2 regions of the Streptomyces sp. NPDC059897 genome follow, and region 2 is predicted to be linked to the other one. Evidence: riboswitches for the same ligand, from Rfam matches in the RefSeq annotation. Region 2 holds a riboswitch; the other holds the start of a gene.

Evidence for each region. Region 2 has a riboswitch for S-adenosylmethionine ahead of thrC (threonine synthase). Riboswitches for the same ligand answer to the same signal wherever they lie in the genome.
Region 1: linked by a shared signal. The riboswitch ahead of ACFV9W_RS37445 (aminotransferase class V-fold PLP-dependent enzyme) and the one ahead of thrC (threonine synthase) in region 2 are both predicted to bind S-adenosylmethionine.

What each region holds. Positions count from the first base shown of each region.
Region 1 covers NZ_JBHWKQ010000065.1:16,800-24,343, reverse strand. The annotation lists gene ACFV9W_RS37465 (c-type cytochrome) at 1-145, shown strand, start outside; gene ACFV9W_RS37460 (Rieske 2Fe-2S domain-containing protein) at 142-1,197, shown strand; gene ACFV9W_RS37455 (cytochrome bc complex cytochrome b subunit) at 1,194-2,834, shown strand; gene trpD (anthranilate phosphoribosyltransferase) at 2,967-4,031, shown strand; SAM riboswitch class IV at 4,119-4,252, shown strand; gene ACFV9W_RS37445 (aminotransferase class V-fold PLP-dependent enzyme) at 4,444-5,817, shown strand; gene ACFV9W_RS37440 (glycerate kinase) at 5,769-6,980, opposite strand; gene ACFV9W_RS37435 (SLC13 family permease) at 7,000-7,544, opposite strand, start outside.
Region 2 covers NZ_JBHWKQ010000064.1:1,847-9,390, reverse strand. The annotation lists gene otsB (trehalose-phosphatase) at 1-274, shown strand, start outside; gene ACFV9W_RS37195 (trehalose-6-phosphate synthase) at 251-1,642, opposite strand; gene ACFV9W_RS37190 (hypothetical protein) at 1,730-3,571, opposite strand; gene ACFV9W_RS37185 (glucosyl-3-phosphoglycerate synthase) at 3,610-4,557, opposite strand; SAM riboswitch class I at 4,719-4,873, shown strand; gene thrC (threonine synthase) at 4,892-6,190, shown strand; gene ACFV9W_RS37175 (MoaD/ThiS family protein) at 6,258-6,533, shown strand; gene ACFV9W_RS37170 (cold-shock protein) at 6,966-7,172, shown strand; gene groL (chaperonin GroEL) at 7,533-7,544, shown strand, end outside.

The DNA of each region.
Region 1 (7,544 bases), on a different contig from region 2:
CGAGACCGAGAGCCCCGGTGGACTCAAGCTGGGCGGGCTCGGCCCGGTCAGTGAGGGTCTGTTCGCCTGGATCTTCGGCCTTGGCGGTCTGATCGCCGTCGCCATCTGGGTTGCCGCTCGGACCGCAAAGGCCAAGAAGTCATGAGTAGCCAAGACATTCCAGAAGAGAACCTGCCCACTGAGCAGGCAGCCGAGGAGCACGGCTCGGTCGCGGTGAAGGACGAGCCCTTCACGGACCCGGGTCTGCCGCCCCACGAGCACCGGATCCAGGACATCGACGAGCGGGCCGCCAAGCGGTCCGAGCGCGTCGTCGCCTTCCTGTTCATGGTGTCGATGCTGGCGACCGTCGGATTCATCGCCTCGTACGTCACCATCGACGTCGATACGAGCGTCTACATCTTCCCGCTGGGTCACATCAGCGCGCTGAACTTCGCGCTGGGCATGACCCTCGGTGTGGCGCTGTTCTGCATCGGCGCGGGCGCGGTCCACTGGGCCCGCACCCTGATGTCCGACGAAGAGGTCATCCAGGAGCGCCACCCGATCGAGGCGGAGCCCGAGGTCAAGGCGAAGGTCCTGCAGGACTTCGCCGACGGTGCCCGCGAGTCGCAGTTCGGCCGGCGCAAGCTGATCCGCAACACCCTGTTCGGCGCTCTCGCGCTGGTGCCCCTCTCCGGTGTGGTGCTGCTTCGTGACCTCGGGCCGCTGCCCGAGAAGAAGCTGCGCACCACGTCGTGGAAGAAGGGGATCACGCTCGTCAACATGAACACGGACGAGCCGCTGCTGCCTTCGGACATCGCGGTCGGCTCGCTCACGTTCGCCAAGCCCGAGGGCCTGGACGAGCACGATCACGACTTCCAGACGAACATCGCCAAGGACGCCCTGATGCTCGTCCGGATCCAGCCGGAGAACATCAAGGACAAGCAGGAACTCGAGTGGTCCCACGAGGGCATCGTGGCCTACTCGAAGATCTGCACCCACGTCGGTTGTCCGATCTCGCTGTACGAGCAGCAGACGCACCACGCTCTGTGCCCGTGCCACCAGTCCACCTTCGACCTCTCCGACGGCGCCCGGGTGATCTTCGGTCCTGCCGGTCACGCGCTGCCGCAGCTGCGCATCGGCGTCAACGAAGAGGGTCACCTCGAGGCGCTGAGCGAATTCGCTGAGCCCGTCGGTCCTGCCTTCTGGGAGCGCGGATGAGTACTACGACCACGAACGACGCGCCTGCGCGCGAGAAGGCACCGGCCGGCGAGCGTGTAGCCGACTGGGCCGACGGACGTCTGGGGATCTACTCCCTGGCCAAGTCCAACATGCGCAAGATCTTTCCGGACCACTGGTCCTTCATGCTCGGCGAGATCTGCATGTACAGCTTCATCATCATCATCCTCACGGGTGTGTATCTGACGCTGTTCTTCCACCCGTCGATGAACGAGGTCACCTACGAAGGCAGCTACGTCCCGCTCCAGGGGCAGCTGATGTCGGAGGCCTTCAACTCGACCATGCACATCTCCTTCGATGTGCGCGGTGGCCTGCTGATCCGTCAGATCCACCACTGGGCCGCGCTGATCTTCCTCGCGGGCATGTTCGTGCACATGATGCGCGTGTTCTTCACGGGTGCGTTCCGCAAGCCGCGTGAGGTCAACTGGGTCTTCGGCTTCCTGCTGTTCGTCCTGGGCATGTTCACCGGCTTCACCGGTTACTCGCTCCCGGACGACCTGCTCTCCGGCACCGGTGTCCGCTTCATGGAGGGCGCGATCCTGTCCGTGCCGATCGTCGGCACGTACATGTCGTTCTTCCTCTTCGGCGGCGAGTTCCCCGGCGGCGACTTCGTCGCGCGGTTCTACTCGATCCACATCCTGCTGTTGCCGGGCATCATGCTCGGCCTGATGGCGGCGCACCTGATCCTGGTCTTCTACCACAAGCACACGCAGTTCGCGGGTGCCGGCAAGACCAACAAGAACGTCGTCGGAATGCCGCTGCTCCCGGTCTACATGGCCAAGGCGGGTGGCTTCTTCTTCCTGGTCTTCGGCGTCATCGCGGTGGTCGCGGCGATCGCCACGATCAACCCGATCTGGGCCATCGGTCCGTACCGCCCGGATCAGGTGGGCACGGGAGCCCAGCCGGACTGGTACATGGGCTTCTCCGAAGGCCTGATCCGAGTGATGCCGGGCTGGGAGATCGACTTCTGGGGTCACACGCTCGTCCTGGGCGTGGCCATCCCGCTGGTCGTGATCTTCCCGCTGGTCCTGGTCGCGATCGCGGTCTACCCGTTCATCGAGGCCTGGGTCACCGGCGACAAGCGCGAGCACCACATCCTGGACCGCCCGCGCAACGCTCCGACGCGTACGGCCTTCGGTGTCGCGTGGATCACCTGGTACATGGTGATGCTCATCGGTGGCGGCAACGACCTCTGGGCGACGCACTTCCACCTGTCGATCAATGCGATCACCTGGTTCGTCCGGATCGCGTTCTTCGTCGGCCCGGTCATCGCCTTCATCGTCACCAAGCGGATCTGCCTCGGCCTCCAGCGCCGCGACAAGGACAAGGTGCTGCACGGGCGCGAGTCCGGCATCATCAAGCGCCTGCCGCACGGTGAGTTCGTCGAGGTGCACGAGCCGCTCGACCAGGAGGCCCTGCACACGCTCACGGCGCACGAGCAGTACGCGCCGGTCGAGCTCGGCCCGACGGTCGACGAGAACGGTGTCGAGCGCAAGGTCACGCGGCTGCAGAAGCTGCGCGGCAAGCTCTCGCGCGGTTACTACGGGGAGAACAACCAGATCCCGAAGCCGACCGCCGAGGAGTACAAGGAGATCACCAGCGGCCACGGCCACCACTGATCTCTGAACCGTCGCTGTAAGCCACAGCGGGAGCCCTCGTCCATTGCCTGGACGGGGGCTCTTTGCGGTCCCGGGACCTGGATAGGGTGGGGCCGCAGCACCTTTCACCCACAGATGCACACAGGAGCGGCCATGAGCGCTTTGAACCCCGCTGGAGGCAATACCGCGGCGGGCCGTTCCTGGCCCGCCGTCCTGAACGGCCTGCTCGAAGGCCGCGACCAGAGCGCCGACGACACCGCGTGGGCGATGGACCGGATCATGCGGGGCGAGGCCACCGACGCGCAGATCGCCGGGTTCGCCGTCGCGCTGCGCGCCAAGGGCGAGACCGTGCAGGAGATCTCCGGTCTCGTACGCGGCATGTACGAGCACGCCAACGTGATCGAGGTGCCCGGCGAGACCGTCGACATCGTCGGCACCGGCGGCGACGGCGCCAAGACGGTCAACATCTCCACGATGTCCGCGATCGTCGTCGCGGGCGCAGGGGCCAAGGTCGTCAAGCACGGCAACCGGGCCGCCTCCTCCGCCTCGGGCTCCTCCGACGTACTGGAGAAGCTGGGCGTCAATCTCGACCTGTCGCCGAAGCGGGTGCCCGAGGTCGCCGAGGAAGCCGGCATCACGTTCTGCTTCGCCATCAAGTTCCACCCGGCGCTGCGCTACGCGGGCGCCGCGCGCGGCCAGCTCGGCATCCGCACGGTGTTCAACCTGCTGGGCCCGCTGACCAACCCGGCCAAGGTGAAGGCGCAGGCCGTCGGCGTCGCCGATGCCCGGATGGCGCCGATCGTGGCGGGGGTCTTCGCCGAGCGCGGCAACTCGTCCCTGGTGTTCCGCGGCGACGACGGGCTCGACGAGCTGACCACCACCGGGACCTCGCGCGTGTGGGTGGTGCGCGACGGCGCCGTGCGCGAGGAGTCCTTCGACCCGCGCGACGTCGGCATCGACATCGTGCCCATCGAGGCGCTGCGCGGCGGCGACCCCTCGTTCAACGCCGAGGTCGCGAGGCGGCTCCTCGACGGCGAGCGGGGGCCCGTGCGCGACGCGGTGCTGCTGAACTCGGCGGCGGCGCTCGTGGCCGTGCGGCCGGGCGAGGGCACGCTCGTCGAGCAGATCCGGGCCGGCATGGACCGGGCCGCCGAGTCGATCGACTCCGGCGCGGCGAAGGCCGCCCTGGAGCGGTGGGTGGCGGCCAGCAACCGGTAGCCGCGTACGAGATGTGACGCAGGGCGCAGTCCAGATTTTGGACTGCGCCCTTGCCGTTCCTGAGACGTGTGGCAGGATGCTCTCCAAGGTCATGAGTGACAGCGCTGTGTTAATCCACTGCAGAAGGCCCCAGCCCGCTGTCCGGCAACCCTCCGTCCGTGGCGGGGTGCCCTGGGTGAAGACCAGGCCGTACGCAGCAAGGCGTATGGCAAGCGCGGACCCCTCGCAACCCTGGGGTCCTGGTCCTCAAGGGAGCAGTCTCGTGAGCAAGCGAATGCGATAGGGCGTTCCGGCCCCGCCTCCGCGTACCCGCTGTACTGACATTCACAGCATCTTTCTTTCCATGCCGTAGAGCTCTGTCGTCCAGAGCTCCGGCGTGGTCAATTCGCTTACCGCGCCAGGGAGTTCACCCATGTCTGTTTCCGTCGACGCCGCCGCCTGTACCGAGACCATCGCCCCGCTCCCCGTCCTCGGCCGGGACGTCACCGTGCCGCTCGTCACCGGTGGCGAGGTCACCTACGCCGCCCTCGACTACGCGGCCAGCGCGCCCGCCCTGCAGCGGGTGTGGGACGACGTCGCCGCCTACGCGCCGTACTACGGCAGCGTGCACCGCGGTGCCGGGTACCTCTCGCAGCTGTCCACCGACCTGTTCGAGAACTCCCGGGCCGCCGTCGCCGAGTTCCTCGGCTGCCGGGAGGGCGACCAGGTCGTCTTCACCCGGTCCACCACCGACTCGCTGAACCTGCTCGCCGCCGCGCTGCCCGCCGACTGCCAGGTGTTCGTCTACGAGACCGAGCACCACGCCTCGCTGCTGCCGTGGCGGGACGCGCGGGTCACGTACCTCAACGCGCCCCGTACGCCCGGCGAGGCCGTCGACACGCTGGAGCGCGCCCTCGCCGAGCGCGACCCCTACGGACCCGCCCTCGTCTGCGTCACCGGTGCCTCCAACGTCACCGGTGAACTCTGGCCGGTGCGCGAGCTCGCGGCGGCCGCTCACGCGCACGGTGCCCGCATCGTGCTCGACGCCGCGCAGCTCGCGCCCCATCACCCCGTCTCCGTCCAGGACCTGGACGTCGACTGGGTCGCCTTCTCCGGGCACAAGCTGTACGCCCCGTTCGGCTCGGGCGTGCTCGCGGGCCGCTCCGACTGGCTGACGGCCGCCGAGCCGTACCTCGCGGGCGGCGGCGCCTCGAAGAAGGTCGCGCGGCGCGTGGACGGCGGGGTCGACGTCGAGTGGCAGACCACCGCGGCCCGCCACGAGGCCGGTTCCCCGAACGTCATCGGCGTGTACTCCATCGCCTCCGCCTGCAAGGCGCTCACCGAGGCCGGGTTCGACAACCTCGTCGCCCGCGAGCAGTACCTGATCCGCAAGGTCCAGGACGGGCTCGCCCAGGTGCCCGAGGTGAAGGTGCTGTCCCTGTTCGGCGACGACGCGCCGCGCGTGGGCGTCCTCTCGTTCGTCGTCGACGGCTGGAACTCCTCGCACTTCGCCGCCGCGCTCTCCGCCGAGTACGGCATCGGGGTCCGCGACGGCCTGTTCTGCGCCCACCCGCTGGTGCGCACGCTGCTCGGCTCGGACCCGCAGCAGCAGGGCGAGTGCGGCGCCCCGGAGGCCGCGCCGGGCGAGAAGTCGCTCAACGCCATCCGTGTCAGCTTCGGAGCCGGCACCCCCGACGAGCACGTGGAGCGGTTCGTGTCCGCCGTGACGGAGCTCGTGCGGGACGGTGCGCGGTGGAACTACCGCACCGAGGACGGGCGCTGCGTGCCGGACACCGCGAGCGCCTGAACCGGTTGCCGTCCCCCGGGCAGGCGGCTGCCCAGCAGGATCATCCGCAGGGCCCGCTCGGTGGCGTCCGTGAGGAACTCGCCGCCCCGGCCCAGCGCCTCCGCGAGCGACACCGGTGCCGGCAGGATCGAGCTGTAGGCGTCGACCCCGGTCGCCGTCACCGTGTGCGCGCCGTCCCCGATGGTGCCCGCGAGGGCGAGGACCGGGCGGTTGAACCGCTTGGCGCGGCGGGCCACTTCGGCGGGCACCTTGCCGCGCGGCGTCTGGTGGTCGAGGGCGCCCTCGGCGGTGACGACCAGGTCGGCGCGGGCGAGCCGGGAGTCCAGGTCGAGGTGGTCGAGGAGCACGTCGAAGCGGGGCAGGAGCTGCGCGCCGAGCGCCGCGAGACCCGCGCCGAGCCCGCCGGACGCGCCGGTGCCGGGGCCCGCGAACAGGTCGGTGCGTACATCCAGATCACGCATCAGGACGTGCGCCCAGTGTTCGAGGGCGGCCGCCAACTGCTCGACCTGCGTGGGCGTCGCGCCCTTCTGCGGGCCGAACACGCGGGCCACGCCGCGCTCCCCGCACAGCACGTTGAACGGATTGCACGCCACCCGGATCTCGGTCTCCTTCAGGCGCGGGTCGAGGCCGCTCGGGTCGATGCGCCGCAGATGCGCCAACTCCCGCCCGCCGAGCGGGATTTGCAGATCGTCCGCGTCGAGCAGCCGGGCGCCGAGCGCTTGCAGCGCGCCCGCGCCGCCGTCCGAGGTGCCGGAGTCGCCGCAGCCCACCAGGATGCGGCGGGAGCCCGCGTCGAGGGCCGCGCGGATCAGCTCGCCGACCCCGTACGTCGTCGTGGCGCCGGGGTCGCGCAGCTCGCGGGGGACGAGCGAGAGCCCGGCCACGGCCGCCATCTCGACGACCGCGGTGCCATCGGGCAGCAGCGCGAAGTGCGTGCCGACGCGCTCGCCGACCGGGCCCGTCGCGGGCAGCGCCACCAGGCGTCCGCCGCTCTCGGCGGCCAGCGCGCGGGCCGTGCCCTCGCCGCCGTCCACGAGGGGGATCAGGTCGGTCTCGGCGTCCGGCACCACGCGGCGTACACCGGCGGCGATGGCCTCGGCCGCGGCGCCCGCGGACAGGGACTCCTTGAAGCCGCTGGGGGCGATGGCGAAGTGGGTCAGCATCATGGTCTCCAAGGTGGATTCAGCGGACGGGCACGCCGAGCAGCGGCCACAGGGTGAGCGCGCAGAGCAGTACGGCGGCGGCCGTCAGCGGGGCCAGGACCGCGGACAGGCGCAGCAGGTCGCGCGGGGTGTAGGTAGGGGTGCCGGGTATGTCGGCGAAGAGCGTCACCGGCTTCGCGGACGCGGGCAGCGTGTGGCAGAAGCCCGCGGCGGCGGTGGACGCGAGGGCTGCGGCGACCGGGTTGACGCCCGCGCCGATCGCCGCCGCCACGACGAGCGGGACGAGTACGGAGGAGCGGGCCGAGCGGGACTGCAGGACCAGGTGCGCGGCGGTGCTCACCGCGATCACCACGGCGAGGAACAACCACGGCGGCAGATCCAGCGGGACCCCGCCGACCAGCCACTTCGCGGCGCCCGACTCGGCGAGCGCGACGCCCATCGCCATCGTGGCCGCCATGAAGAGCAGCAGTGACCAGGGCACGGTCTTGAGCGCGTCCTTGAGGTGGACGGTGCCGAGCGCGGGGGAGGCCGCGACGACCGCGCCGATCAGCGCGACGACGGCGG
Region 2 (7,544 bases):
CGTCCTGGAGCTGCGCCCGCCCGGCGTCGACAAGGGCGTCGCGCTCGCCGAGTACGTACGGGAGGTGGGCGCCGAGTCCGTCCTCTACGCGGGCGACGACCTCGGCGACCTCCCGGCCTTCGCGGCGGTGGAGAAGCTGCGCTCCGACGGCGTGCCGGGCCTCCTGGTGGCGGCGGACACGGTCGTGCCCGAACTCGCCGAACGGGCCGACCTGTTGGTGGAGGGCCCCGCCGAGCTGGCCGGCTTCCTGTCAGCCCTGGCGCAGCGCCTCTAGCTGGTCGAGGAACCACGGACCCGGCGGCAGAGCCGTCGCCGCCGCCGCGAGCCGCTTCGTGCGCTCCGCCCGCTCGTCCGCCGGCATGGCGAGCGCCTCCGCGAGGGCCCGCGAAGTCCCGCTCACGTCATAGGGGTTGACGGTCAGCGCGTCCTCGGCCAGCTCCTCGTACGCCCCGGCCTCCCGCGAGAGCACCAGCACGCACCCGTCGTCGGAGACGACCGGCACCTCCTTGGCGACCAGGTTCATGCCGTCCCTGATCGGGTTCACCAGGGTCACGTCGGCGATCCGGTACGCGGCGAGCGAGCGCGCGAAGTCGTCCTTCACATGGAGCACCACCGGCGTCCAACCCTCCGTACCGAAACGGGAGTTGATGGCCTCGGCGACCCGCGCCACCTCGTCCGTGTAGTCCCGGTACACGGCCAGGTCCTGCCGCGACGGGTACGCGAACGCGACGTGCACGACCCGCTCCCGCCACTCGGGCCGCTCCTCCAGGAGCAGCTCGTAGGCCTGGAGCCCCCGCACGATGTTCTTCGACAGCTCGGTGCGGTCGACCCGGACGATCACCTTCCGCGAACCGTCCCCGCCGATCTGCGCACGCAGCGCCGTCAGCCGCTCCTCCACGTCGTCCCGGTGCGCCCGCTCGCGCAGGAAGTCCGCGTCTGCGCCGAGCCCGTGCACCCCGATCCGGGTCCCGGACGTGCCGCCCACGAGATGCGTACAGCAGTCGGTGAAGGCGTCCGCCCAGCGCCGGGTCAGGAACGCACAGCGGTCGGCACCGAGCATGCCCTTGAGCACCTGCTCGGCGATGTCGTCGGGCAGCATCCGGAAGTAGTCGACGGGCGCCCACGGCGTGTGCGAGAAGTGGCCGATGCGCAGGTCCCCGCGGAGTTCGCGGAGCATGCCCGGCACCAGCGTCAGGTGGTAGTCCTGCACGACGACCGTCGCGCCCGGCGCCGCCTCCTCGGCGAGCGCCTCGGCGAAGGCCCGGTTGTACGCCTCGTAGGACGCCCACTGCCTGCGGAACTCCGGGCCGAAGGCCGGCTCCAGAGGCGTCTGGTACAGCATGTGGTGCACGAACCACAGCACCGAGTTCGCGATCCCGTTGTACGCGTCCGTGTGCACCTCGGCGTCGATGTCCAGCATCCGTACGCCGGGCTCGGTGACCCCGCGGCGCACCGCCTCCCGGTCGCCCTCGCCGAGCGCCGAGCACACCCACAGTTTGTCCTCGACGACGCTCAGCGCCGACACCAGACCGCCCCCGCCGCGCTTGGCCCCGATGCCTCCCGCGTCGTCGAGGACGTACGAGACCGGGCCGCGGTTGGACGCGACGAGAACCTCAGCAGCACCATGCGTCGTGGAACTCATACGGGCACGCTAGCCCGGCCCGGAAACGTTCAAACGTAAGGCCGGGCCCCGTCGGGGGCCCGGCCGTATACGAGAGCGGTGCTCGGGTCAGTCCTTGCGGCCGCGGACCGCGGCGAGGATCAGCGCGCCGAGCCCGCACAGGGCGACGGCGAGCCCGCCGTACAGCGGCAGGTGCGAGTCGGTGCCGGTCTCGGCCATCTCGCCGGAGCTCGGCGGGTTCGGGGGAGTCGGCGGGTTCGGCGGGGTGGGCCGAGCCTGCGGGCTCTGGCTGCTCGCCGACGGGGTCGGCGTCGGCTCATGCGTCTGCTCACCCGGCTGCTTCGTCGGAGTCGGCGTGGGCGTGGGTGTGGGCGTCGGGCTGGTCGGCGAGGGCGCCGGCTCCTCCCGCTCGATGACGGGCGCGATACCGCACCGCGCGTCCGTGGAGCCCTCCTCGCAGTTGGTGCGCGGAGTGTCGGCGGTGACGCTGTTCGTGAGCTTGCCGTCGCCGCTCACCGGGTCGTCGACCTTCACCGAGTAGGTGACGGTCGCGGTCTCGCCCGCCGGGATGTCACCGGTGAAGTTGATCTTCGGCTCGGTGTAGGAGACGTCGCCGATGCTCGCCTTCGCGTCGTGGTTGTACGTCGCGTCGTCGAGGTTCGCGGTGAGGTCGTCGGTGAACTTGGCGTGGGGGTACGGCAGCCGGCTGACGTTCTTCGCCTTCACCGTGTACGTCACCGTGTCGCCGGGCTCCACTTTCGCCGGGCTCGCCGTCTTGGAGATCTCCAGGTCCGGCACCGGGACGGACAGGGCGAGCGCCGAGGGGACGTACGTGTCGCCCTTGGTCGAGAAGCCGAGCGTCGTGGAGGTCGACCCGACCGGGATCGGCTCGGCCCCGGCGGCCCGCGCGGAGCCGCCGCCCGTGACGTCGAACTCCTTCGCGTCGATGCTCAGGTTGTTGATCATCTTCGGGTCGAGGGCGCCGTCGTCCTCGGAGATGAAGAAGTTGTTGGTGTTGCCGGTGTGCTTCTCGGCGATGTTCTTGCCGCCGACGGCGAACTTGTCGCCCGGCGTGTTCCAGTCGCCCTCGTACGCGGTGACGCTCGCGTGCGGGGTGCCCGAGGTCCGGTAGAAGCCGTCGACGGTGACCCGGGTGGCCGGGGAGGTGGAGCGCTGCAGGACGTGGCCGCCGTAGATGTAGACGTTGCGGCGGTCCGGAGCGTAGGTCTCGTTCGGGGCGTCGTACTTGTAGACGACGGTCATCGACCAGCCGGCCACGCAGCCCTTGCCCGAGGGCGCCCAGATGTCGCCGACCGAGACCGGGACCGGGGCGCCGGTGCCGGTGACCCCGCTGAACAGGCTCGTCACGTCGGCCTCGCCCGTGTAGTAGTGCGGGCCGTTGGTGGAGGCGGGGTCCCTGACCAGGTTCTCGGGGGAGACCTTGGCCGGGGCCGTGCCGTTCACGCCGACCGCGGGCGCCGCGTCCATCGGGTCGCCGGGCGAGGGGTCCACGTCGGCGCCGGAGATGTCGCAGCGCTTCATCTGAGCCCCGCTCGGGCCCTTGTACGTGCCGTCGTTGCCGCCGTAGAAGAGGCGGGCGTGGGCGACCTCGGCGCCGGGCGGGATGGTGACCCGGCCGGTGCTGGAGCCGTAGCCGTCCGTCGTGCCCGCGGTGTTGATCCGCCGCATGTCGAACGTGTTGTTGTTGTCCGTGCCCTCGCCGTTCGCGGCGACGGCGCAGCGCGCGGCCATGGCGGCGTCGTCCGTCGGGCAGCCCATGACCGTGTTGCCGATGGTCTTGAAGTCGCCGTAGATCGATTCGTCGTAGCGCTTGGCGAAGGGGGAGACCACATCCGCGGAGGCGGGGCCCGGTGCCAGTCCCGCCATGCAGGCGGCAAGGGCGGTCGCGACGGCGCAGGCCGCCTTGCCCTGAAGATGTCTAAGCAACATAAAGGGCAATTTAGGCAAAACATACGATCATTCCGCGCTTATGCCACGCGACGCTCCGCGTACTCACCGATTTCGATCATCGGCTGGCGTTCCTCCGTGTCCACCGGGTGGGTGTGCGGCTCGAAGCCGTCCTCGCCGCGCTCGAACTGCGTGAGCACCGGCCTCACAAGGTGCCCGCGCGCGAGGCGCAGCTGGGCGGTGCGGTAGATCGCCGCCGCCATCCGGCCGAGCGCCTGCCCGTCCTGGTGCCGGTGCTTGCGCACACCGACGTCGACCTGGGCGAGCGCGTCGAGGCCCACGGTGTGCAGCGCGTCCACGAGCAGACCGAGCTCCACGCCGTACCCGACGGGGAACGGCAGCCGTTCGAGCAGCGAGCGCCGGGCCGCGTACTCGCCGCCCAACGGCTGCACGAATCCGGCCAGTTGGGGCCAGTGCAGATTGAGGATCGGCCGCGCCATCAGCTCCGTCACCCGGCCGCCCTGGCCGGCCGCCCCGGCCAGCGGGCGGTCGTACATCGCCTTCACGAAGTGCACGCCCGGCTCGGTGAGCAGCGGTCCCACGATCCCGGAGACGAAGTCCGCGGAGAACTCCTTCAGATCGGCGTCGACGAAGCACACGATGTCACCGGAAGTGACGAACAGGGAGCGCCACAGCACCTCGCCCTTGCCGGCCCTGACCGGAACCCGCGGCAGGATCGTGTCCCGGTGCTCGACGCGCGCCCCGGCCGCCGCCGCGACCTCGGAGGTGCGGTCGGTGGAACCGGAGTCGATCACGACGAGCTCGTCGACGAGCGGCACCGCGTCCGTCATCAGCGTCCGCCGGATCTCGGAGACGATCTCGCCGACCGTCTCCTCCTCGTTCAGCGCGGGCAGTACGACACTCACCGTCTGACCCGAGGCGTGCTTGGCCGCGACCAACCGGTGCAGCGGATGGTCCGCCACGGACCAGGAGCGCCTGTTCAGCCAGCGCTCGACCTCTTCCAGCACGGTCTGGGTTCCTTCCCTCAGGATCGACATGTGATCCATCTCGCGGTTCGGACGACTATCTCAAGGGTCCGGGCCTTCGGTTACAGTCTTGAACAAGGCCGGTGACCATCGCATGTCGGGGGTCGCCTGCCGTACACAACTGAATCCACACAATCGAATACCGCTCATCCAGAGGGGCAGAGGGATACGGCCCGTTGAAGCCCCGGCAACCCTCCAGCCGGTCTCGTCCGCACATCGCAGTGCGCCCGCGAGGCTCCCGGCTAGTGAAGGTGCCAAATCCGTCTCGTGGCGAGATGCGTCGCGAGGAAGATGAGGAGAAAGGGCCTCGCCTCTCATGGCTGTACAGACTGTCGCCACCGAAACCGCCGTCGCCGTCGACCTGGGTCCGGCCTCCGGCCTCTCCTGCCGCGAGTGCGGCGCCGTCGTCCCGCTCGGCCCCGTCTTCGCCTGCGCCGAGTGTTTCGGTCCCCTCGAAGTCGCATACGACCTGCCCGTCGGTGACCCCGAGGCCCTGCGCAAGCAGATCGAGGCAGGCCCCGCCAACATCTGGCGCTACGCCCCGCTGCTGCCCGTCCCGGCCGACGTCGCCGAGAAGCCGAACCTGAACCCGGGCTGGACCAAGCTCGTCAAGGCCGACAACCTCGGCCGCGAACTGGGCGTCGCCGAGGGCAAGTTGTTCGTCAAGGACGACTCCGGCAACCCGACGCACTCCTTCAAGGACCGCGTCGTCGCGCAGGCCATCGAGGCCGCCCGCGCCTTCGGCTTCACCACGCTCTCCTGCTCCTCCACCGGCAACCTGGCCGGCGCCGTCGGCGCCGCCGCCGCCCGCGCCGGCTTCCGGTCCTGCGTGTTCATCCCGCACGACCTGGAGCAGGGCAAGGTCGTCATGGCCGGTGTCTACGGCGGTGACCTCGTCGCCATCGAGGGCAACTACGACGACGTGAACCGCTTCTGCTCCGAGCTCATCGGCGACCCGCTGGGCGAGGGCTGGGGCTTCGTCAACGTCAACCTCCGCCCGTACTACGGCGAGGGTTCAAAGACGCTCGCGTACGAGATCTGCGAGCAGCTGGGCTGGGTCCTGCCCGACCAGCTGGTCATCCCGATCGCGTCCGGCTCGCAGTTCACGAAGATCGACAAGGGCCTGAAGGAGCTGATCAAGCTCGGCCTCGTCGAGGACAAGCCCTACAAGCTCTTCGGCGCCCAGGCCGAGGGCTGCTCCCCGGTCTCCGTCGCCTACAAGGGCGGCCACGACGTGGTCCGCCCGCAGAAGCCGACCACCATCGCCAAGTCCCTCGCCATCGGCAACCCCGCCGACGGCCCCTACGTCCTCGACATCGCGCGCCGCACCGGCGGCGCCGTGGAGGACGTGAACGACGAGCAGGTCGTCGACGCGATCAAGCTGCTCGCGCGCACGGAGGGCATCTTCGCCGAGACGGCGGGCGGCGTCACGCTGGGTGTCACCAAGAAGCTCATCGAGGCGGGCCAGATCGACCCGTCGCTCACCACCGTCGTCCTGAACACCGGTGACGGGCTCAAGACGCTCGACGCGGTCGCCGAGTCCTCGCAGGCCACCGCGACGATCCGGCCGAGCCTGGACGCGTTCCGCGAGGCCGGCCTCGCCGCCGACCTCTGAGCCCAGCCGATCACCCGGCCCAGCCGACCGCTGAGCCAACCGAACTTGTAGCACCGGGAGTTACCGCATGAGCGTCAACGTTCGCATCCCCACCATCCTGCGCACCTACACCGGCGGGCAGTCCGAGGTCGCCGCCGAGGGCGCCACCCTCGCCGACGTCATCGCCGACCTCGAGAAGAACCACACCGGCATCGCCGCCCGCGTCCTCGACGACCAGGGCAAGCTGCGCCGCTTCGTGAACGTCTACGTGAACGACGACGACGTCCGCTTCGAGCAGGGCCTTCAGACGGCGACGCCGGACGGTGCCGGGGTCTCGATCATTCCCGCCGTCGCCGGCGGCTGATCTTTTGTAGGTCTACCCAGAGTTATCCGAATTGCCCCCTCCGCGAGAGAAGCGGAGGGGGCAATTCTGCATGGTTGAGCGCGGTACAGTTGGGGAAGCTGCTGCGTTTCCGCGAGCGGTGCATGACGGGCGCATATGAGTTCTCGCCCGCCGCCCGACAAGAAGTAGCCAAAGTGCCCGGCCCTTTCGGGCCTTTTACGGCATTTACGCGGCCCGGCTTGCCCCGGGATCCGGTGAGTTGGCCCGGTTTCCCCGATCTGGCGTGCCCAGAATTCTCGTCCGACTGACCTGTTGCAGACGGCAGTTGGGCAGATACATTCAGCCGCGGTCGACGCGTTCCGGCGCACACCCCCATATCCCATGGGGCGTGAGGTCTGACCCGGGTCCGCGAAGTGCGGTCCTGCGCAAGGGCCAGTAATAGGGGAGTTAGGCATGGCTCAGGGCACCGTCAAGTGGTTCAACGCGGAGAAGGGGTACGGCTTCATCGCGGTCGACGGTGGTGCGGATGTTTTCGTCCACTACAGCGCGATTCAGATGGACGGCTACCGCACCCTCGAGGAGGGGCAGCGGGTCGAGTTCGAGATCTCGCAGGGCCAGAAGGGGCCGCAGGCGGACATGGTCCGTGTGGCCGCCGGCTGATACAACGCGCGCGTCAGACTGCAAGCTTGTACGTCGCACGTCATGGAGGGCTCGTCTCCCGGGTAACCGGGGGCGGGCCCTTCGTGCTGCCTGCACCTTTGGCGGACGGCCTTGCGCCCGCCCGTCGCCCGACCACCACCCCTCAACGATCCCGCTTCGCGGGAGCACCTTGCACTCTCCAGGGTCGAGTGCTAATCATTGGGCTTAGCACTCTCCGAGTGAGAGTGACAAAACTTGGATCGGGTCGGTGAGGTCCGGGGGCCGGGTGGTGCAAGGAGCCACAAGGCCTGCAGGCCGTCCGTCGCGGGCACCAGCACGGTCCTTTTGCGTTAGCCACCCCGTCCGGGAGGACCACTTCACATGGCCAAGATC